DNA from 3 places in the Pokkaliibacter sp. MBI-7 genome. Region 1 is predicted to be linked to each of the others. Evidence: predicted binding sites of a transcription regulator. Region 1 holds the regulator's gene; each other region holds the start of a gene.
What was found. Region 1 encodes sigma-54, which starts transcription at its own class of promoters, with help from an activator protein. Its sites were predicted from a motif close to TGGCACNNNNNTTGCTNT; they were not measured.
Positions count from the first base shown of each region.

Region 2: a site for sigma-54 is predicted at 2,449-2,466, ahead of QCD60_RS25010 (BON domain-containing protein). Genes of this name have one in related genera too.
Region 3: a site for sigma-54 is predicted at 5,893-5,910, ahead of QCD60_RS02855 (BON domain-containing protein). Genes of this name have one in related genera too.

Region 1 covers NZ_JARVTG010000001.1:835,176-842,873, reverse strand. Annotated here, with positions in the region: gene mgtE (magnesium transporter) at 1-916, opposite strand, end outside; gene QCD60_RS03760 (HPr family phosphocarrier protein) at 1,067-1,339, opposite strand; gene rapZ (RNase adapter RapZ) at 1,354-2,208, opposite strand; gene ptsN (PTS IIA-like nitrogen regulatory protein PtsN) at 2,205-2,669, opposite strand; gene raiA (ribosome-associated translation inhibitor RaiA) at 2,679-2,987, opposite strand; gene QCD60_RS03740 (RNA polymerase factor sigma-54) at 3,091-4,563, opposite strand; gene lptB (LPS export ABC transporter ATP-binding protein) at 4,641-5,366, opposite strand; gene lptA (lipopolysaccharide transport periplasmic protein LptA) at 5,363-5,869, opposite strand; gene lptC (LPS export ABC transporter periplasmic protein LptC) at 5,853-6,416, opposite strand; gene kdsC (3-deoxy-manno-octulosonate-8-phosphatase KdsC) at 6,445-6,972, opposite strand; gene QCD60_RS03715 (KpsF/GutQ family sugar-phosphate isomerase) at 6,992-7,698, opposite strand, start outside.
Region 2 covers NZ_JARVTG010000002.1:1,154,677-1,162,374, forward strand. Annotated here, with positions in the region: gene QCD60_RS25000 (aldehyde dehydrogenase) at 1-1,243, opposite strand, end outside; gene QCD60_RS25005 (response regulator transcription factor) at 1,536-2,195, shown strand; gene QCD60_RS25010 (BON domain-containing protein) at 2,538-2,858, shown strand; gene QCD60_RS25015 (NahK/ErcS family hybrid sensor histidine kinase/response regulator) at 2,850-5,579, opposite strand; gene nosP (nitric oxide-sensing protein NosP) at 5,569-6,741, opposite strand; gene QCD60_RS25025 (hypothetical protein) at 7,046-7,255, opposite strand; gene QCD60_RS25030 (MarC family protein) at 7,431-7,698, opposite strand, start outside.
Region 3 covers NZ_JARVTG010000001.1:635,470-643,167, reverse strand. Annotated here, with positions in the region: gene QCD60_RS02895 (transporter substrate-binding domain-containing protein) at 1-899, shown strand, start outside; gene solA (N-methyl-L-tryptophan oxidase) at 1,037-2,203, shown strand; gene QCD60_RS02885 (GreA/GreB family elongation factor) at 2,193-2,678, opposite strand; gene QCD60_RS02880 (hypothetical protein) at 2,860-3,249, opposite strand; gene QCD60_RS02875 (hypothetical protein) at 3,266-3,682, opposite strand; gene QCD60_RS02870 (hypothetical protein) at 3,730-4,017, opposite strand; gene QCD60_RS02865 (DUF2383 domain-containing protein) at 4,274-4,741, opposite strand; gene QCD60_RS02860 (hypothetical protein) at 5,051-5,188, opposite strand; gene QCD60_RS02855 (BON domain-containing protein) at 5,269-5,859, opposite strand; gene QCD60_RS02850 (hypothetical protein) at 6,330-6,530, opposite strand; gene QCD60_RS02845 (PA2169 family four-helix-bundle protein) at 7,092-7,559, opposite strand.

The sequences.
Region 1 (7,698 bases):
ACATACCGATGACAGCTGAAGCGATGAATGCGGTGATTAGATTGATACCCAGCCAGACGGCACGGCGTCTGGCGGTTTTTAGTGTAGGGGAGAAGGTATCCGCATCGTCATCAAGGCCGGCCATGCTCATCAGTGAGTGGTCCGATTCTTCGCGAATAACATCAACCACGTCATCGATTGTGATACGTCCGAGCAGGACATTGTCATCTCCCACCACCGGTGCTGATACCAGATCGTGCCGCTCGAATAGTTTGGCAACTTCGGTGTCAGGCATGGTGGCAGGGATGGTGATGGTATCGGTAATCATCACCTCGCGAATACTGATATTGGGGTCGCTGACCAGCAGGCGGGTCAGTGGCAGAATACCGATAAAGACATCTTTGCGGCTGACCACGAACAGGCTGTCTGTCATAGCAGGGATCTCACTGTGCCAGCGCAGGTATCGCAGCGCTGTGTCGATGGAGATATCCGCCCGAACAGTAATGGTGTCGGTATTCATCAACCCGCCGGCACTGTCCTCGGGGTAGGACAGTACCTGTTCCAGACGTTCGCGGTCCTGCTGATCCATCGAACGCAACACTTCGCTGATGATCGTGCTTGGCAGATGCTGCAGCATGTCTGCCAGGTCGTCGATATCCAGGTGCTCAACGGCGGCAATGAGCTCTTCCGCGTTCATTTCCCGCAGGAAACTCTCCTGCAGGTCGAAGCTCAGATATTGCAGGACTTCCCCTTCGTTGTCCTGATCGACCATATTCCATAACAAGGTACGGATTTTAGGTGGGGAAGACTCGATAAGATGGGCAACATCGGCGGGTTTCAGGCCGCCGTTCATCATTCGGCGTACCTGTTGTAGCTCACCGCTGCTGAGCGCGGCATTGAGGTATTCCAGCTGGCTGTGGTTCAGGGCCTGGGCCATAGCTCGTTCCTGGTGTGCGGATCTGCACCGCTGGGCACAGAGGCTGAGTTCCTAGATCACTGCTGAAATAGTATCTGAATATCCCGCTCATGCCAGTGCAATGGCAACGGGATTGAGGAGTGGAGGAGAGCAGCTGGTGGGTTAGGGAGGTTATTCTCCCTCTTCAAACCGATCATTGATCATAGCGGCAATGGCTTCCCAGGCTTGTGCCTCATCTTCGCCATCTAGCATGAACTGGAGTTCAGTACCGTTGCTGGCCGCCAGTAACATAACGGACATGATGCTTTTGGCATCAACCATCTTGCCGCCGATCTTGCCCATCTGGATCCGGCAGGTAAAACGGGTGGTCACACCGATCAGCTTAGCTGTTGCTCTGGCATGCAAGCCCAATTTGTTAATAAGCGTAATTTTCTCTTCGCGCATGCCGCATCCTGAAGTTAATCGAGCTCTCTGTGCCGAGTCTGGATGTGATGCCGAGTTGCAGTGAAGTAAGCGGCTAATTGCTCGACCATATAAACCGAGCGATGCTGGCCACCTGTACAACCTATGGCTACCGTCATATAGGCACGATTGTTGCGTTCATAATATGGTAGCCAAGTTTCTAACAAGTTACGCAGGTCATCAAGCATCTTGCCCACATCTGCCTCATTTTGCAGGTAGTCGATGACAGGTTGCTCACGCCCTGTGAAGCCACGCAGTGATGGAATCCAATGTGGGTTGGGCAGGCAGCGGACATCAAACACCAGGTCTGCATCCAGTGGCAGGCCATGCTTAAATCCGAACGACAGAAATAATACCGCCAGCTCCTGTGCACGGCCTGCAACGCGCACTTTGATCGTATCGCGCAAGTCGTACAGCGTCATATGAGTCGTGTCGATAGTCAGATCGGCACAGTTGGAAATAGGGCGAAGCAGTCTTCGCTCTTCCTGAATGGCTTCCTGGAGGCTGATGCGTCCATTGGTCAGCGGATGACGACGGCGGGTGGCGCTGAAGCGCTGAAGGAGGATGCTTTCATCAGCATCCAGATAAATCACTTCACAGTGGACACCCATGTTGCGGATGTCTTGCAATAGCACTGGAAGATCGCCCAGACCACCGGGAAGGTTGCGAGCGTCAATGCTGACAGCCATATTCTGACGCTCAGGGCTGGGAGACTTCTGAGCCTGCTCGACCAGTGCTTTCAGCAGGTCGACGGGCAGGTTATCAATGCAGTAGTAGCCAAGATCCTCCAGCGCGTTGAGTGCTGTACTTTTTCCTGATCCTGACCGACCACTGATGATAAAAAGTTTCATGATGTCTGAGCAGCTATATCCAGTGCTGTCTGATATAAGGCCTCTGCACTGCCAGCTCGGCGTAGGCGCTGCAGGTTGCTTTCATCCTGCAACAACCCGGCAACGCGTGCTAATGCCTGCAGATGAGAGTCATGAGCTTCTTCGGGAGCAAGCAGGACGAAAATCAGATCGACAGGCTGATTATCACGAGCATCGAAGTCGACAGGGTCTTTGAGATGTATCAATGCGCCAGTGACCTTGTCGCAGTCCTGTAAGCGGCAGTGAGGGATCGCAATCCCGCCACCCAGGCCTGTACTGCCTAGTCGCTCTCTACTCAGAAGGCCGTTGTAGATAGCGTCAACATCCAGATGGTCGAACTGGCTGGCCAGTAGTTCACTGGCCTGTTCCAGTACGCGCTTCTTGCTACTCCAGGCTGCACCTTCAATGGTGCATGCCTGGGTTAAAAGTTGGTTTAGTTGCATAGGTGAGGATTAACGTACCGTAACGCCGTGACTGCGTTCTTTTTGCTTTTCTTTATGCTTCAGTAGCTGGCGATCCAGTTTGTCTACCAGGCCGTCAATTGCAGCATACATATCACCATTTTCATGGGTGGCAAACAGCTCGCCACCTGCCAGATGAACATTGGCTTCGGCGATCTGGCGGGTTTTTTCCACGCTTAGAGTGACTTGAACGTTGGTGATGTTGTCAAAGTGACGTTCCAGCTTTTGTAGCTTGCTGTGAACGTAATCAGTGAGAGCAGGGGTGAGTTCCAGCTGATGGCCTGTGATATTTATTTGCATAGCACTCTCCTGAGTTGCCGGTGAATGTTTGCTGGTTGCATCTCAATATAGCCGTATGCTTGCAGGCTTCGTCAAATTTTTTTTGCGTCAAAAAATTTAGCTTTTAAACCAAACGTTTACGCTCATTCGATGGGGCAATACCCATAGCTTCGCGATATTTAGCCACAGTACGACGAGCCACATTGATACCCTGATCTTCCAGAAGGGTAGCCAGCTTGGCATCACTCAATGGCTTTTTCGGAGGCTCCTCGGCAATCAGCTTTTTGATTATGGCGCGAATTGCTGTCGAGGAGGCTTCCCCACCGTCGGATGTACCGACGTGGCTGGAGAAGAAGTACTTCAGTTCAAACACCCCACGTGGAGTGTGCATGAACTTCTGGGTTGTGACACGAGAAATAGTGGACTCGTGCATCTCCACTGCCTGAGCAATGTCTGCCAGGACCATCGGGCGCATTGCTTCTTCGCCCTCTTCAAAGAAGTCGAGTTGAAATTCAACAATCTTGGTGGCTACTTTGAGCAGGGTGTCGTTGCGACTTTGCAGGCTTTTGATAAACCAGCGTGCTTCTTGCAGCTGATTCTTCAGATAGGTGTTGTCGCTACTTGAGTCTGCGCGCTTGATCAGACTGGCGTAGCTATTGTTGATACGCAACCTGGGCATGGCATCCTGATTCAGTTCAATGAGCCATTGACCTTCTTTCTTGCTGACAACCACATCGGGGATCACATATTCCGAATCGCCAGAGGTAATGCTGGCGCCAGGGCGAGGATTAAGGGTCTGTATCAAATGAATGACGGCGGCCAGCTCTTCTTCGCTCAGACGGGTGCGACGCATCAGGGTTGCATAGTCTCGGGTGCCAAGCAGATTCAGGTGCTGCGCAATGATGTCCAGAGCCTGTTGTCGCCACTGTGTCTCGACAGGTAGCTGTCGCAACTGGATAGTCAGACATTCAGCTAGGTCGCGAGCAGCAACCCCGGGAGGATCAAATTGCTGCAGATGGTGTAAAACCATCAGTAGCTCATCTTCTTCTACAGGGTCTTCGTCATCGTTTTCGTTGAGGCTTTCCATCAACTCTTCCAAAGAGCTGGTCAGATAGCCTTCGGTGTTGATGCTGTCGATCAGGGTATAAGCAATCAACTGATCACGTTCGCTCATCGGGGTCAGATTGAGCTGCCATTCTAGATGAGCCTGCAGGCTTTCACCTGCAGTGGCTCGTGATTCAAAGTCGTAACCATCTTCGCTATCGTATGAAGAACTGGGCAGTGTGGAGTAGGTGTCTTCCCAGTTGCTATCGACAGCCAGCTCTTCAGGAATATCTTCTGACCACTGGCTGTCAGTCTCCTGCTCGCTGTCATTATTGCTGCTGGCACTTTCGTTTTTCAGAGCCGTTTCGTAACGCTCTTCAGCAACAGCAGGTTCGAATTCTTCTTCGACCTCAAGCAGCGGATTACCGTCCAGCGCATCCTGGATTTCTTGCTGCAGGTCGAGAGTGGAAAGCTGCAGCAGACGAATAGCCTGTTGCAACTGCGGGGTCATGGTCAGCTGCTGACCGATTTTCAGCTGTAATGAGGGTTTCATATTTGGCTACGAAGATACTTCTTGACTCATCGGATCAGGCTTGAAAATGGCGTGTTATTGCCGCCATGCCGGGCTGCTCAAAAGCGGAAGTTTTCGCCCAGATAGACCTGCCGTACTTGTTCATGTTGAAGAATAGCATCGGCATCTCCCTCTGCGAGAATGGTCCCATCGCTAACAATATAGGCATGATCACAAATCGACAGGGTTTCCCTGACGTTATGGTCGGTGATCAGCACTCCAATGCCCCGTGACTTCAAATGACGAATGATCTGTTGAATGTCACTGACGGATATCGGGTCAACACCTGCAAAAGGTTCATCCAGCAAAATGAAGTCAGGTTCCATGGCTAATGCCCTGGCAATTTCCACCCGACGTCGCTCGCCGCCAGACAAACTCATGCCCAGACTATCGCGAATGTGCGTAATGTGGAACTCTTTTAGCAAGGATTCCATAAGCTCCAGACGACTTGCCTTGCTCAGCTCTGCTCGGGTTTCGAGGATCGCCAGGATGTTGTCCTTCACGCTGAGCTTGCGGAAAATCGATGCTTCTTGCGGTAGATAGCCAATTCCCGCTCGTGCACGGCCGTGAACAGGAAGAGTGGTGAGATCCTGCTCATCCAGCAGGATACGGCCTTTGTCTGAAGCAACGAGGCCAACAATCATATAAAAACAGGTGGTTTTGCCCGCGCCATTTGGGCCAAGTAACCCAACAATTTCGCCGCGACTGACCTTCACGGATACATCCTTGACCACCTGACGTTTCTTGTAGGCTTTGGCCAGGTGTTGTGCATGTAATGTGCTCATGGGGTCGCTTTTTTCTTTGGTTGCAGGATCATCTCAACACGCTTGCCACTGCTGCCCTGAGCACTGAATGCATTTACCGTGCGTTTGGTAATGTCGTAAGTGATACGTTCGCCGGTAAAAGTGTCCTGATTCTGAGTCAGCTTTGCCTGTTCAATGGCAGTCACTGTCTCTGCGGTCAGGTCATATTCCAGAGTCAGGCCGTAGGCATGGGTCAGGGGCTGATCCGGGCTGGGTAATTGCTGGTAGTGCGCAGGTTTGCCGTATGCAAAGGCCTTGGTCAGCTCGTTGTTGACGACATACAGCACGACCTTGTCTGCATTGATTTCCAGGGTTCCCTGAGTCAGCTTGACGTTCCCTGTGTAGGTGACGGTACCTTTGGCATCGTCCAATACCGCCTGATCAGAGACGATGTGTACAGGTTTTTCCCGGTCTTCAGGGAGTGCCATGGCCAGAGTCGGAAAGAGTATGGCTGCGCCGAATGCGAGTCTAACGAGCTGTTTCATAGGTGGCTCTTACCTGAGAGAGAAGGGTTACTCGGTTGCTGGCCCAGTCGGCAGTCATGCCTGTAGCCTCTGCAATGCCATCCGGGGCTGTAATGACCACCGGTCTATCTGTTGACGCTTGCTCAAGGTGTGAATCAATGCGCAGCCATTCTGTTGCCATGGTTATTGGGTTTTGTGGTGGCTGGCGATCAATTACAACATTGTTTTCCAGTTCAATATGTTCGTCGGCATCATAGTAACGACCATTTCTGGCCGTGGTATGCCACTCTCCGTCTTGGGACCAGGTGCGGATATCAGGCATCTGTAACAAGCTCACCCCCTTCGACTGAAAATGGTCGACGCGTGGTGAGAATACGCTTGATGCCAGCTGTCCGTTTTGATCAAAGCGCTCAGTGGTGATGCCAGTGGCGTAGGAGTCTGCTTTCTCGCCATCAAGCACCTCCAGACTGAGTACTGGCTGATCTGGCTCACGCAGATCATAGCGCAGCAGTGCAATCCCAATAAGTACGAAGGCCAGAATCAGGATAACTCGGTTCTTCAGGGACATGTGTCCACCCCCATTTTCTGCTTCTTACTCAGTCCAGATAGGGTTGCAAGCAGGCCGACAGCTTCTGCTGTGCTGTCAGTATCAGCTCGCATAGCTCCCTGACAGCGCCTTCGCCGCCGTTGCGCTGGCAACAGTAGTGGGTGTGGGGCTGCAGCGCAGGGGCGGCATTGGGTACTGTCACTGCCAGTCCGACACGACGTAGTACCGGCAGGTCTGGCCAGTCATCACCAATGTAGGCAATGTTTTCCATGTCGATCTGATGTTCCTGACGCAGCTCTTCCAGTGCGTCCAGCTTGTCTTCTCTGCCCTGAAATAAAAAGTGAATGCCGAGATCCTTTGCTCGTTTTGCTACCAGAGCAGAGCGCCTGCCAGTAATGATTGCTGTTTTGATACCCACCTTGTGCAGCATCTTGATGCCGTGACCATCAAGGGAGTTGAACGCTTTTAACTCGTAGCCCTCTTCAGCAAAATACAGGCGACCGTCGGTCAGAACGCCGTCGACATCCATGATCAGCATGGTGATTCGCTGTGCGCGTTGCAGTAGCAGTGAGTCCAGAGTGCTTTCCTGAGCCATGTCACACTACTCCCGCTTTGATCAGGTCGTGCATGTGCAGAATGCCGACCGGTTTGTTTTGCTCTACGACTACCAGGGCGGTAATACTCCATTGTTCCATCAGGTTGAGCGCCTCAGCGGCCAGCAGTTCCGGATTGATGGTCTTGCAGCCACGTGTCATGACATCGCTGATGGGCAGCGAATGCAGGTCCAGGCGTTGGTCTAGTGCCCGACGCAAGTCGCCGTCGGTGAAGATGCCACAGAGTTGGCCGCTTTCGTCTGTTACCGTAGTGAGGCCAAGGCCCTTACGTGTAATTTCCAGCAACGAGTCGCGCAGCAGGGTGTCGGGACTCACCTGAGGTAACTGTTCATCTCCATGCATGAGATCCCGCGCGCGTAGTAACAAACGCCGGCCCAGGCTGCCACCAGGGTGAGAGAAGGCGAAGTCTTCTGCTGTGAACCCCCTCGCTTCGAGTAGGGCAACGGCCAGTGCATCGCCCATGACCAGCGCAACGGTCGTGCTGCTGGTCGGTGCCAAGCCTAGTGGGCAAGCCTCTTCATCAATACTCAGGGTAATGTGTACATCAGCAGCTGTTGCCAGGCTGGAGCTGGCATTCCCCGTCATGCTGATCAGGGGGATTCGCAGTCTCTTCAGCAGAGGGATGAGGTTGAGAACCTCTGGGGTTTCGCCAGAGTTTGAAAGTGCCAATACCACGTCCGCAGTGGTAA
Region 2 (7,698 bases), on a different contig from region 1:
TCTTGAAGGTTGTTACCCCGATCACAGGCCCGAAGATCTCTTCCTGGAACACCCGCATATCGTTGGTGCCTTTCAACAGCGTGGGCTGGATGTAGTACCCGGTAGCCAGATCACTCTGCAGTTGCTCAACACCGCCGCCCATCAGGAACTCAGCCCCTTCGTTACGGGCAATTTCCATGTAGGACATGATTTTGTCGAACTGCTGCTGAGATGCCTGAGCACCCACCTGCGTTTCGGTATCCAGTGGATTGCCACGCTTGATGTTTTTGGCGCGCGCGATGACACGCTCCATAAAGGCGTCGTAGATCGATTCCTGTATCAATGCACGTGACGGACAGGTGCAGACTTCACCCTGGTTGAAGAAGCCCAGAATCAGGCCTTCTGCTGCCTTCTCGATGAAAGCTGGCTCAGCCTGCATGATGTCTTCAAAGTAGATATTGGGTGACTTGCCGCCCAGCTCTACCGTGGAGGGAATGATGTTCTCGGAAGCACACTTGAGAATATGAGAGCCCACCGGGGTTGAACCCGTGAAGGCAATCTTGGCAATACGTTTGCTGGTTGCCAGTGCTTCACCGGCTTCCTTACCAAAGCCGTTGACGATATTCAGCACACCAGCTGGCAACAAATCCTGGATCAGTTCAGCCAGCACCAGAATGGAAGCAGGCGTCTGCTCGGCGGGTTTCAGTACCACGCAGTTACCTGCCGCCAGCGCAGGCGCCAGTTTCCAGGCGGCCATCAGAATGGGGAAGTTCCAGGGAATGATCTGCCCGACAACACCCAGTGGCTCATGGAAATGATAGCTGGCGGTGTTGGCGTCAATGTCAGCGGTCGAACCTTCCTGCGCACGGATACAGCCGGCGAAGTAACGGAAATGATCGACGGCCAGCGGAATATCGGCAGCCAGGGTTTCACGCACGGCCTTGCCGTTGTCCCAGGTTTCAGCAACGGCCAGCTTTTCCAGATTCTGCTCCAGACGATCAGCGATTTTCAGCAGCATGTTGGAGCGTTCAGTCACGGAAGTACGACCCCATGCAGGAGCAGCAGCGTGAGCAGCATCAAGAGCCTTGTCGATATCTTCGGCGGAGGAACGGGGAATTTCGCAGATGGCCTGGCCATTGACCGGAGAGGTATTGGTGAAGTACTGGCCCTTGACAGGTTCAACCCACTTGCCGCCGATAAAGTTACCGTAGCGCTCTTTGAATTGAATGACGGAGCCTGCTTGTCCTGGTTGTGCATAGATCATGGTCAGTGCCTCGCTTTTATTTATCTTGTTTTGAACACGGATTTGCTTGGACAGACTGATCATAGGAGCCGCTCTGGCACCCTTGTATGCTGCATTGGAAGGGAAAAATTAGTACTTTAGTACTGCTTTTTTCGATTCAAGCCGTACTGAGCATGGAATCAGCGGAATTTACCCGGCGCTGGACCTTGGTCGCATTGGCAGTTACGTATTGCCTCGTTCTAATTAACCGGCTTAAATGCCCGGCAGCCATCACCAAGTCACCCACCGATAACAACAATTAAGGTCACAATCCATGTTCAAGATTCTGGTAGCAGATGACCACCCATTGTTCCGCGAAGCCATTTGCAGCGTGATCAGCGATGGTTTTCCGGGCAGTACCGTACTGGAGAGTGCTGATCTGGATAGCACCGTTGTGATGGCTCAGCAACACGACGATCTTGACCTGATATTGCTCGACCTCAATATGCCCGGCATGAATGGCCTCAGCGGGCTGATCAGCCTGCGAAATGAATTACCGGACATTCCTACTGTTATCGTCTCCGCCGAAGAAGACAAGCATATCGTCCTGCAGGCGATTACCTACGGTGCGGTTGGCTTTATTACCAAATCCCTGCCACGTCCTCAGATGCGCGAAGCCATCGGGCAGATACTGGACGGTAATGTCTATTTACCCGCCGATATTATCCGCACCCAGCGTACAGCCCCCAATAAGCGCGAAGACGCACAGATTGACCCGACCCTGCTACAGGCATTGACACGCAAGCAACTGCAGGTGCTCGAACACATGGCGAAAGGGGAATCCAATAAGCAGATTGCCTACAATCTGGATATTGCAGAAACCACGGTCAAAGCCCATGTCTCTGCCATATTGCGCAAACTCGGGGTACATAACCGGGTACAGGCAATTCTTTCGACCAGCGATATCGACTTCAGCGATTACCTGCGTCGCTAACAGTTGCAACGGCCACTCCCGATCAGCCAGAACTTCGCTGTGCAACCCCTATTTGTATCACTCCATTGCAATGATCGACGGTATCCACCCGATCAGTCACAACCTCTCACTGAACAATACTTATCATCAAACAGTGATTAATCCGTCACACAGGTGATGGATCATACTCCTGTCAGGGTTTGGGGTGCGGCCAGCTCACGGCTGTACCATTCGGCAAAGCAACCATCAGCCTGACATCATCACTATCGACAGATGGCGCGAAAGTTGCTCAGGACTGCCTGATAGGTCCCTATCTATAACAACCGAACCCACTCGTGATCTGAATGAGAGGGAGTTCCCAAGATGCGTAAGATAAAAGTCGCTGCAACTGCTGCCATTCTGACCACCTCAACGCTGGTCATGGCGGCCTCTCAGGGTATGTCGCCGCATAGCTCTCTGCTTGAGCAATGTGCGTCTGCACTGACAACTATGGATATTCAGGCCCGATTGTGGATGGCGAACGAGATTCCGGCCCACCGCATCAGCGTCACCACAAATGGGCGCGTGGTCACTCTGGCGGGTGAAGTAAGCTCCAAAACAGCGCAGGACAAAGCGATCCGTATCGCTACGCTGGCCAGAGATGTTGACCGGGTGATCGACAACCTGCAGGTCACCTCACTGTGAGGCGACCTGACTGCCAAACAGCTGCAGTAATGCCATTTTGAGCTTCAGTGGTTTCACTGGCTTGTGCATCAGCAGATAACCCTGTTGTTTAATCTGCTGTTTCAGCTCCAGACTGTAATTGGCCGTAATCATCAGCACGGGTAGCGCGGTAGTACGCGCTGCATTGATGTGCTCTACCACGTCCAGCCCTGTCGCCGTTTCGTTATCCAGATGGTAATCCGCAATCAGCAGCGCTGCCTGATCCTCAGTAATATCGACCTGGCGATGAAGATCAGCCAGAGAGGTCGCACTGATGACCTGGCATCCCCACTTCTCAAGTAATGTTGTCATTGCTTCGCAGATGGCATGATCGTTATCCACCAGCCAGATGGGAGCCCATCCCAGATCAATATTCCCCGGCTGTGGCAGGCTGTCTCGGGTACTGGCACCAGCAGGCACCTGATCCGGCGCCAGTGGAATCGACACTGAGAACGTTGAGCCGCGACCGGGACGCGATGTCACCTTGACCTCATAGCCCAGCATCCGTGCAATCTTGTCAACAATGGCTAACCCCAGACCCAAACCGCGATCCTGACGATGAGCAGGTGGATTGACGCGACGGAACTCCTGGAAAATTTCCTCCTGCTTGTCAGCGGGAATCCCCATGCCCGTGTCCCACACCTCAATACAGACCTTGCCCCGACGCATACGACAACCCAGCAGGATGCCGCCGTGTGGTGTATAACGCACCGCGTTGCTGAGCAGATTGCGCAGAATACGCGATAACAACTGCGGATCTGAGCTGACCTGCACCGCCAGAGGATGACAGCGAAAGTCCAGCCCCTCGGCTCCCGCTACCTGACGAAATTCGGTCGCCAGCACCGTCAGCAGATCGCGTAAGTCGAAGCTGACAATTTCGGCATGCATGACCCCTGCATCCAGTTTGGAAATATCGACCAGTGTCCCCAGCAGCGCCTCCACATCTTCAAGGGCGTGATTGATACTCTTCGCCAGATTACCCTGCTGCTCACTGACCTGCGCTTCCAGCAAAGCCCCGGTGAACAGGCGTGCAGCATTGAGAGGCTGCAGCAAATCGTGACTGACTGCCGCGAGGAATTTGGTTTTGGAAAGATTGGCCCGCTCCGCTTCCTGCTTGGCTTCCAGCATGCGTTGCTGGCTGCGCTGACGCTCGGTGACCTCGTCGCGCAATTGGGCATTTAGGGTCGACAGCTCCTGTGTCCGCTCCTCAACCCGGGCTTCGAGACTCTGGTAAGCGAGCTGCAATGCTTCAGCATGTTTGCGCCGCTCGGTGATGTCCCTGATAAGCACGAAAATCCCCATCACCTTTGCCTTCTGCCCGGAAGACCCTGCCATAGCATCAGTGCCTGGCTGGCTGGCAAAGTTGGGCACATAAGTGCGCAGCAGATAGCGCTCCTGCCCACTGGCATTGGTTTCAGGAAATTCGAACGTCACTGTACGCCCGGCAAATGCCTGCTCGATATAAGGCTGCAGGCGCGAATACTGCTGACGCCGGTGCATTTTGACCAGGGTATTGCCGATAGCACTGCCCCGCTGCCAGCCGTACCAGTCGTCATAGCCACGGTTAGTGAAGGTGTACCGCAGGTCGTCACCCACATAGGCAATCAGTGCCGGAATCTGATCAGTGATCTGTCTTACCCAACGCTCACTCTCCTTCAGTGTCTCGGCATAGTGATAGCGCTCAGTGATATCAGTGAAGGTATTGACGACCCCACCGCTCGGCATCGCATGGCTGCGAACCTCCAGCACCTTGCCATTTAACAGCCTTTGTTCATAAGCACTGCCACCCAGCAACTTACGATCTTTGCTGTCACTGCCCTGCCCCAGCTCGGTGGCGGCCAGCACCTCTGCCAGACGCATGTGGGGCTGTGCCTGGCTAACCCCGGTCAGGGCCAGAAAACGACCATTCCATAACTCCAGAAAACCATCGGCATTCACCACGGCCACACCCTGAGACAGACTGTTGACCGTGTTCTGCAGCAAGCGGGTTTTCTGCGCCAGCGCCTGTTCACGCAGAGCTTGCTCTGAGGCTTTCAGCTCGGTGATGTCGGTATAGAGCATGACCTGCCCCCCTTCGCGCGTGGGGCGCTCACTGGCCTGAACCCACTGCCCGGAACGGAGACGATACAGTGTCGTCCCTGCGCCCTGCCCTGAGCGCTCCTCCATCACCATGCCTGAACGACTGGCCTTCTGCCGGAACTGCTGCAAGGTGGTGCCAAGCCCTACCGATATACCCGCTTCGGTACAGAAGTCGGTGAAATGGCTATTGAATTGCACAATGCGCTGCTGCTGATCAAACAGCACAAAGGCATCAGAAATACTCTCGATGGCATCCACCAGACGCTGATTGGCGGTTTCGGTCTTTTCCCGCGCCTCGCGCAGCAGGAAATTGCTGGCCTTTAGCTCTGCCATGGCCTGATTGAGCGCATCGGTCCGCTCCCTCACCTGCTCTGCCAGCGTGATGGAATGCTGGAATGCGGCGTAAGGGTCAGGCCGGTCAGGGCTGTTGGCTTCGACCCGCTCGATCAGGGCCGCGCAAATACGCCGCAGCTTGCGATTCTCCTCCTGCAGCTGCTGCATGTGAGTAAAGTTATCATCCTGTTGCTGACAAAACTGCAGGGGCAGTAGCGGATCGCCCGGGCTGTCGCCTGCCATCTGCCCGTCAGATAAATCATGAGCCGGTAAATAGGTTTCAGAGGGCATCGCTGCGGCAGTACCTTCCTATAATGACGCCGGTGAACGTCTGGTTGATATGCATCCCGTTGAACTGCTCTCCGTAGGAGTTGAAGCCAATCACCCGGTTGTCACGCAACAAGGTGGATGTCGCCTCCGTTTGCTCCAACTCTTCCAGCTCAAGACGGCGCAAAAAACAGTCGCAACCGATGATGACCTGCGGTTGTCCCAGCTGCTGATAGCGTTCTGTCAGTGCCAGACGCAAATCTTCCATCAGGTCTCCCGGCTGCATGGCAGTCATGACAATGCCGTTCTCGACCGCACAGTAAAACGTCATGCTGTAATCTGCATTGATCCGCTGGATAGAACGCACGTAATACTGATCGTGATAGCGCACCGCCAGCGGATGCTGGGCAAATACATGCATGTCGAGTTCATTGACGTTCTTGCCCACCAGTCGGGCATACGCCAGTGCGGCAGGTTCTGCATTAAGTTCATAGACGGTGCGCGAATCACGATCTGCTGCCGTCACAACCAGCTTCTCGTGGCGCGGGCGAACGTGATGAGTGGTGAAGACGTCAAAATCCAGCGGTGTATTGATCATTACAATCACCGCTGCTGCACTATGAAACGCTCCCTCACTGTAGACGTGGGTATTGGTCAGGTGATTGTCATCTCCGGCGGAGCCGCCGAAATGAGGAATACTTCCCAGAGCAGAACAAAGTGTGGACAACACCAGTTCTTCCCGGCTGGAAAGCCCATCCAGTAACGTCAGGGCAAAGGTATGGCCGCGTACCGGAGCCAATGCCGACTCGCGGCAATGATCCAGCAGATCCTCCACTACATGCTGGGCACGGGTCAGGTCAAACTCATCCAGACAGGTCACCAGTGCCTGATCCACCGCAAACGCCCGTCGGTCAAACCCCACCGCCACGATGCAGCCACGTCCATATCCCTGAGGCGTAATCTCGCCTGCGGTCGTGCAACCTGCGACAGGCGTATCACCAAATGCCAGACTGAGCGCCGTGCCCAGACGGTCCAGGTCATACTCTGCAGAACAAAAAAACAGCACGAACCCCAGATGCTCATGCATCAGTTGATCAGCCAGAGAGAAAGCAGCCAGGTGAGGGTCGACGGCGTCGGAGCTGGCCGTCAGGACAGCGTGACTGTAAAGATCTATCGCAGCGTTCATTGCAACTACCCGCTTAAGCTTATCGTTATAGGCTTCTATGCAAAGTTGACGAAGCAGGTCTGAGTCTACGCTGACAGAGAGTGAAATTCAGCCGCCATCAGTAGTACGACTAAAGGAGGTGTTCAATCAACCGGGGAGTAAGGGGAAGTGGAGAACTACGAGTGAAGGCGTATTCAGAAGACGTCGGATAGAAAGCCGATGGGTAGAAAGACGATGGATAGATCAGATGGAACGGAGTCAGCACAGCGTCCACCTATGCTTTAGCTGTCAGCCTCTCGGGTGAGGCTGACAGCGGCATCCGTTATCAGTGACGCTCGGCCCAGTCCTCAAGTTTGTGGGTCAATAAATGAAAGTAATTCTGGTATGTCTGGGGATCCTGAAACTTGATGTTCTCAAGCGTCTCGCGAATGCTGTGCTTCGCATCATCAAACATAGCCAGATTCCCAGCCCGTCTGGCTTCGTTCATACGAGCCATCTGACGCACAATCAGGGATTCACCTATTGTTAGGTTCATCGATCATCTCCTTTTGAATCGTTACAACCATTGCCCTCGCCAACTTATCGGTTTTGGCGAGGCTCGTAATGCTATGCCCTACCTGCAGACGGTTTCAATGGATCATTCTTCATTTGAAACCTATTGTCGTTGAAATAAAACAGATGAAACCTGCTGGTAAAGCCGTCATAACCGGCTACTGGCCGGCAATACTCTTCACACCCTCATAGACAAACTGAATAGCCAGAGCAGCCAGAATCACACCCAGAAAGCGGCGAAGGATTTCATCGCCCGTGCGCCCTATGACTGTCTTTACATAACGAGACAGCAACATCAGTGCCAACGTAATGAAACTGATGGTCAGAATCGCAGCCAGCACGCCCAGATTGACGGCGTTATCCGCCGAACGGGAGAACAACAGGATAGCCAGCGTCAGCGAGCCAGGCCCCGCCAGTAGTGGGATG
Region 3 (7,698 bases), 200 kb from region 1:
TGGCGGATGCAGTACGGCGCATCCGTGATGGTGAGCTGTATGGCTATGTTGATTCAGTCGCGGCCATTGCGTACGGCATGCAGCAGCATGGCTGGTATGACATCAAGATTGCAGGTCGCTTTGACGAGCAGTTGCACATTGCCATGGGCGTACACAGTACCGCTCCCCATCTGCTGGGAGTGATACAGAAAACCCTCAATGCCATGGGAACAGAAGTCCCCAAACGTATTTATAACCAGTGGGTATCAGTGCGTTATGTACAGTCCGTTGACTACACCTGGATCTGGCGAGCCGGGCTGGCGCTGGCGGTGCTGATGGCGTTTCTGTGGTACCGCAACTATCAGCTGAAGAAGTTCAATCGCAAGCTGGAGCGGATCACTATCACCGACCCTCTGACGGGAGTGAACAATCGCAAGCTGCTGGATGAAGTGCTGGCCCGCGAAGTCGATCTGTGTGCAGCCGGGCAGTACAGTGTCGGCCTGATTCTGCTCGATCTGGATCATTTCAAACTGGTGAATGATCGCTATGGCCATCAGGAGGGCGACGCGGTACTGAATATGGTGTGCCGCAGTGTCGAGCAGGTCATCAACCATAAGCATGTTTTCGGCCGCTGGGGCGGAGAGGAGTTCATGGTTATCTGCCCCGGACTGAATCTGGCCGCGACCGGTCATCTGGCGGAAATCCTGCGACGGGAAATCAGTCAGGCAGTGCAGGGGCCTGCTGGTAATCAGACGGCCAGCTTTGGCGTGACAGCCTATCAGCGTGGCGACAGCGGTAACGATCTGATTCGCCGTGCTGATATGGCGCTGTATCAGGCCAAAGAAGCGGGGCGCAACCGCGTCCAGCTCCATACCCCGGCAAAACAGACAAGTCGTGTCACCAGCAGCTTTGAGGTGTGACCGTCTCTTCGTTAAATACCCTTTTCAGATCAATCTGTTGCCGCATCTTTGCCGGTAATCCATGAGGCGGCTATCGCCAATCACAGAGGGCTGGCCGATAATCCTCGCCTGAACCTAAAACGGGATGAGGAATACGCATGCAACCGCATTTTGATTGCATCGTGGTGGGTGCCGGGTCCATGGGCATGGCCGCTGGTTATTATCTGGCTCGCGACGGGCATCAGGTGGCACTGTTCGACAGCTTTGACCCGCCCCATACGCAGGGGAGCCACCATGGGGAAACCCGTATCATTCGCCATGCCTATACCACCGAAGGTGATACCTATGTGCCGCTGGCCAAACGGGCTCAGCAGCTGTGGAATGAGCTGGCGGAGCTGACCGGTAAACCCTTGTTTCTCAATACCGGCAGTATCTGCATCGGTGCCCCGGGCTCAGGCTTTGTTGCCGAAGTGGAGCGCAGTGCCCGTGCTCATCAGATTCCACTGGAAGTGCTGACAGGAGCGGAGGTGCGCGCGCGGTTCGAGGGTATCAACGTGCCGGATGACTACATCGGCTGCTATGAACCTGAAGCCGGGGTGCTGCGCTGTGAAGACTGCATCAGTAGCTATCGTGAGCTGGCGCTGGCGGCCGGAGCAGAGCTGCATACCCACACCCGGGTAACCGCCATAGAGGTTCAGCCGGAGGGGGTGACCGTGCAGACTAGTAAGGGGGTATTCACGGCCCGCCGGCTGATTGTCAGCGCCGGCGCCTGGAGCGAGCAGTTGCTGCAATCACTCTACGGCCATTCCCTGCCACTGCGCCCTACCCGCAAGACAGTAGGCTGGTTCCAGCCCGCCGGTACCGCTTATAACGCCCCGCAACACGCCACCGATGCCGGTGAGTTTCCGGTATTTATCTTCGATCTGCTGCAACGTCAGTACTATGGCTTTCCGGTGCTGGACGGGCTGGGCCTGAAGATCGGGCGTCACGACAGCGGTGAGCGGATCAACCCGGATGACGACGACAGAAGCTTTATCGCCGAGGATGAAGAAGAGCTGCGCTGGCTGTTGCAGCGGCATATGCCGGGCGCGAACGGCGATCTCACTCAGGGTAAGGTCTGTATCTATACCTTTACCCCGGATGAGCATTTCATCATCGACACGCTGCCAGATCATCCTCACGTCGTGGTAGCCGCCGGTTTCTCCGGCCATGGCTTCAAGTTTGTCAGTGTGATGGGCGAGGTGCTGCGTGATCTGGTGCTGACGGGGCAGAGTGAGTTCGATCTCAGCCTGTTCCGCGCAGACCGCTTTGATACTAACGACTGATTTCCGTTATCTCGATTTCAATGGCGCCGGCAGGTTTGGGCCACAGTACTGTGTCTCCCTGCTGTTTGCCGAGCAGCGCTCTGGCCAGCGGGGAGGCCCAGCTGATGGTGCCCTGTTCGGCATCCGCCTCATCTTCGCCGACGATACGAAACTGAAAGTGGCGCTCGTCGGCATCAACAAAACCGACCTGACAGCCAAAGCTGGCCTTATCTGTTTGCGCCGGAGGGGGCAGCAGCTGGGCTGACTGCAGACGCTGGCGATAGTAGCGCAGGTCGCGCTCCAGCATCGGCCGTTCGGCGTTGGCGGTAAAGCTGCTGCTAGCCTTTAGCTGGTCAAGTTTTTGCTCGAGTTCAGCCAGGGTCTGCTGCATCTGCTGATAACCCGTTGCGGTCATATAGTTGGGTAAATCACTGATGGGGCGATCCGGCAGGGTTTCAGGCTGATCGCTGTCTTCTTTGACGAATGCTCGGCTCATGATGATGACTACGACTGATAGGGTGGATGTCGGCTGTGCCCTGACAGGCCAGCGCCTCACTGACAGTGCGCGATAGTCGCTTGCCGGGCAATGCCTGAGCCTTGCAAGCTCCGCAACGGGTCGCGGCTGTGCGGCAATCTGTCGCTTATGGCTATGTCCGGGGGGGGGGTAGAAATAACTCTTAGTCTGAGTGGTCGGCAGGTGCGTCACTGGTCGAAGGCTCCTCATATTGAGCAGCAGCAAGCATGGCCAGACGCTCGGCTAACAGGGATGCCAGCAGGGGCGTCACTATAGGGCTGACGAAGCCCCACACCATGCTCAGTCTGGAAGGGCGGGTGTGAGTGGTGGGGGGTATTTCATCGTCCTGATAGACCACCGTCTGTTTGATGGGGCGCAGCAGGCCCGCGATAATGCCTGCGCCGAACACGGTGGCCAGTGCCTGCCTGCTGGTGATGGCCTGATACACTCGGGCCTTGCTGGCGGTGAGGCTGATGTCCTGTCTGACCTTGCCGTCATGCAGGGCAAGGCGCTGGTCCTGAATGTGCTGCTTCAGGGGTGATTGTCCAAACATGGCCGAAGCTCCTGCCTTACTCTGCGGTGTCGTGCTGAGGCTGAGTGTATTCCCTGAACACCGAACGGGTTGCCGGGAATGTGGCGTCTGCCGACTTGCGCCGGATGCGTAGCACTATCCAGAGACAGGCTGCCAGATTGGTGACCAGCAGCACTGTGACGCTTAACCAGAGCGGCATGCCAGCGGCCATCAGCGCCAGGGCGATCAATACCAGCACCAGTAGCCACGCTGTGATGGCAAGCACCGCCAGAGTAATCGCCAGTGCCAGCATCTCCAGCAGACTCAGTGCTGCCAGCCGGGCTTCCAGTGCGGCAAGATCGATGGCACCGGAAATCTGCGACAGCACGGCATACCAGCTGTCAGATAACTGTGCCAGCAGCGAAACCTGTGCGGTTTCGCTGCTGTCTGCCTCCTGTTCGGCCTGAGATTGCATATCAGGCTCGGGTGGGCTCAGGGGGGATTGGGAGGGCTGCATAGGGTTTATTTACGACGCAGCAGTGCAGTCAGTAACACACCGGCCCCAAAGGCGATCCCAAGCGACGTCATGGGGTTTTCCTTAACATAGGTGGAGACGGCATCACAGGCCTGCTGGCCTTTTACCTTGGCCTGGGCGTACTGCGCCTTGACGCTGTCATCCACTTCACCCGCCTTGGTGCGGATGTTCTCCTCGGCTTTCTCTGCATGTACCGCAATACGGTCAATGGTTTCATGTGCTTTGGCAGCGGCGGCAGCAGTAGTGGTGGTCTGGGTTGCTTTTGCTGTACTCATGGTAAGTCCCTCTAAGGTTGAGTCGCGGTTTAAAAGTCGGTGTTCAGTGTCCTGTGCAGAAGCCGTCATGGCGGAGTGATCTGACAGGGACGCAGAATCTGACTGGTCGTTGCAAAGCGCGGTATGTGCAATGCAGACAGACGTTCAACGGCCAGCTAACTATAGCTGAGCTGATCCGGGGGTTAGATGACAATAAGCAGCGGCTGTTTTCATAGTGTTTCCCCGGTTCCATCCAGCAGCATAGCCTGTACTTTCTTCAGAGGCGGTAAGTCGCCTTCAGTTGTTTGAGCCGGTGATGGCTTTCCAGAACCAGCACGATTTGCTCGCTCAGCTCTTTCGCCAGCAATCCGCTCTCGATCTGACGAATGGTTTTATAAAGCATGTTCAGCGTGTGGTCCTCCAGCTTCTCCAGCTGGCTGAATAGTACGCTCAATGCGGCGTGCTCACTGCCGAATCGCTGGCCCAGTTCAATACACCATTGCTGCAATAGACCCTGAACGGAACGTGGATGATGTAGTTGCTCGCCACTGTGCAGTTCGTAGCGTGGTTTGAGTGCATTGATAGTCTTGCTGCGGGTGCTGGCCTGATCGGTCAGTAATTTCTGAAGCCCCGGATCGTCCGTGTGTGCAGCTGCTTCTTCATAGATCTGCCTACCGTCTTCACAGACCATGAGAAAACCATGCAGCCTACGGGCATCCGTGGCAGATAGCGTGCGGTGGTACATCGGCTCCTCCTGAGTGTTTCTGCTACTGGCCATCCCCTGGCCGGAGAGTCCCTTCCAGTCCCTGAAAATCCGTCGTAATCGTCCCTGAATCGTTCTTCCCTGCCAGCATTCCCTGATTTTCCATCTTTCCCTGAGGAGCCATCTCTGAGCCAGGCTTCCTGCTGTCGTTTGCTTCCTGCGGGTCCCTGCACCGACTCGTCCTTAAGTCCTTTTCCCTGGCGACCTCTGCTGTCCTGCTTTGGCCTCTGGTTCTCATCCCTGAAGGCTGCTGTCCGTTGCAGATGCGACGTCTGTTACAGACATCCCTGATCACGCAGCTTGGGCGGACGATCTGGCACAGGGCTGAATCGCTGGCAACTCGTGCACGGTAGCGGCCTGAGCGGCGGTGCGTATGTGACGATAGAGTTTACGTATCAGCCGCATTCGTTGTTCCGGACTCAGTGTCATGATCGTCTCTCCTTGCCTTCAGCCTTCCCTGGCTCGCCGGTTGTGCCGTCAGCAACCTTGCTGTGGCACCTGGATACTTATTAGCTGTGTGCTGCTTCTGCCGACACCGTCAGGTTGTCGATCACTTTGGATACGCCATCGACTCTGGAAGCGACGGCGACAGCCAGATCTTTCTCGGCATCGCTGCCAACACTCCCTGATAGAGTGACAACGCCACCTGTGGCGGTATCCACATTGATGTCAGTCGCGGTGACATCTTTCTGCATGAACAGCTGGGTTTTGACGCTGGCGGTTGTACTGGCAGCTTTCACTTTGTCCATAAAGGAACTGCCGTCTTTCTGGCGGTCAGCATGCTCACCGTCTGCTACGACGACCAGCTGGTTGTTGACGCCTTTAACCCCGTCGACACCCTTGGCGAGCTGACCGGCAAGCTGCTTCTCAACATCGCTATCGACCTTACCAGTAAGGGTGACATTACCTTGATCTACCTGAGTATCAATTTTGAAAGGGTTAAGGTTTTCATTCATCAGGTAGATGGTTTCGATTTTTCCATCCAGCCATGCATCATTCATTTTGCCTTCCCATTGACCGCTGTTCTGGCTGGCGAAAGCAAAAACAGGTGCAGTAGTAAGAAGAGCAGTCAGTGCAGTTTTTTTAATGATGTGATTCATGGTCATATCCTTCTGTTGATTCACGTATATATCTAAGCAATGGTTATGCCAATTTATAAACTATTGATTTATAAGGTTTTGTATATTTTAGGTCGACGCTTAATTAAGTAATTACAGGGTAAGGGAAGAAATAATTACAGGCGTTTTTTTAAGCAATCTTATAAAAGTAATTTATTTAAAAAAAGAAAGGCGACAATTGTTTTTTATTGCCTGAAAGTGTTTCGGTTTTTTTCTTGTGGGTGGTGTTTTTTTACTGATGGAATTTTCTGTGAGTGCAGAAAGCATGGCATTGTATTTATGCTGTAAGTAATGGTCGTTTGGGTTTTATTTAAGAGTGGGGAGTATTTGTGGGGGCTATTTTTTGGAGTTCATACGGAGAGAAATTAAGGGGTATAAAAAGAAAAACCCATAGGTGATAAATCTTTATTACCTATGGGCTTTGATATCGAGATAGATTGTGCAGGGTAATATCAGTCCAGCGCGAGTTCCTCTTTTATTTTATTCAGGCGGTAGTAGTAAAAGCGCTCCATGAAAAGGCAAAGAGCGACTGCTGTTAATAGCATGGTCAGGCAAATACCAACAAGGCTTACCGAAACCGTAGAAAAAATGCCGAGAGTAAAAGCCAGTGAGAGCATGCCACCAACGAAAAATACAAGCAGTAATTCCACCATGATAGATATCCTTTCAAATTCTTGGTCTATGGCTACCTGACGAACATCTTTGCTTTGCTGCTGACTGATGAAGTCAGGGTGTTATCTCAATAAAGCATATTTAATGCCAATTTTATAAATTATTGATATTTAATGGTTTTTACATTTTTTTGAAATTTCCACCCATCAAGTTTCCGATTTTTACCGGCAGTCAGCGCAGTTTTTACAGGTTAATTGTGCCAGATCATCTACCTATCATGACAAATGTCATCTGTATTGATAGTGATCAATGAAAGAGTGAGTTCGTCAGGCGAAAGAAGGAATGCTAACGGCGGTGTTTTTGAAAATATTACTCACATTGTTTTATGCCAGATCAGAGGAAACATATGCAACAGCGGGCCGGAGGATCGAGTGTGGATATCAGAGCAGAAGGGAGAGGCGCGTAAAAACTGAAGGTGAAAAGTGGGAGAAAAACAGACTGATACGCTCCACTTCTTTATGAGGTACCAGTCTTTACCATGAGTTGCTGAGGGTTTATTGGCGCACCTTACGTATTATATTGCCCACACAGAGAGCCGACCGTTAATGGGCGCGAGCACGCAGGTCTTCACCAATTGACTTCATGCGGTCATGTGCCAGCTGGATAGAGGCCAGGTGTGAGCCAAGCTGGCGGGCCAGAGCAGGGTCCTGCAAGCTTCTTACGGCTCGCTTCAGCTCTCCCAGGGTCTGGTTTTCGGTTTCCTCCAGTTGCTGGATAAACACATGGTCCTGAGAGTGGCTGAGCCGTGCCCGAATGTCGGTGTACCACTGTTGCAGCGTTCCCTTCAGGGTGCCGGAGTGTAGCGGGCTGCCGTGCCGCTTATGTACTTCGTTGCTGAGCTGTTGAATGGCTTCGGAGCGTATCTGGGCCTGCTCCCGGAATATCTGCCTCAGGGTAGCGCTTTCCGCCTCCTGGGCTGCGTGCTGGTAGAAACTGCGGCCATCTTCGCAGACGGCCAACACCCGGTTCAGCACGCTGAGTTCGCTGGTTTTCTCGTCATTGATCAACATAACTGACTCGCGTGAATTAGGGGGTGATTAATCCACTTTCAGTCTGCCGGTGTGGGACTGAAAAGCCGATCACGAATGCTCGAACAGGATGAGATCGCATTTCGTGGTATCACATCGCCCCTGTTGGTCGTCCTGAAGG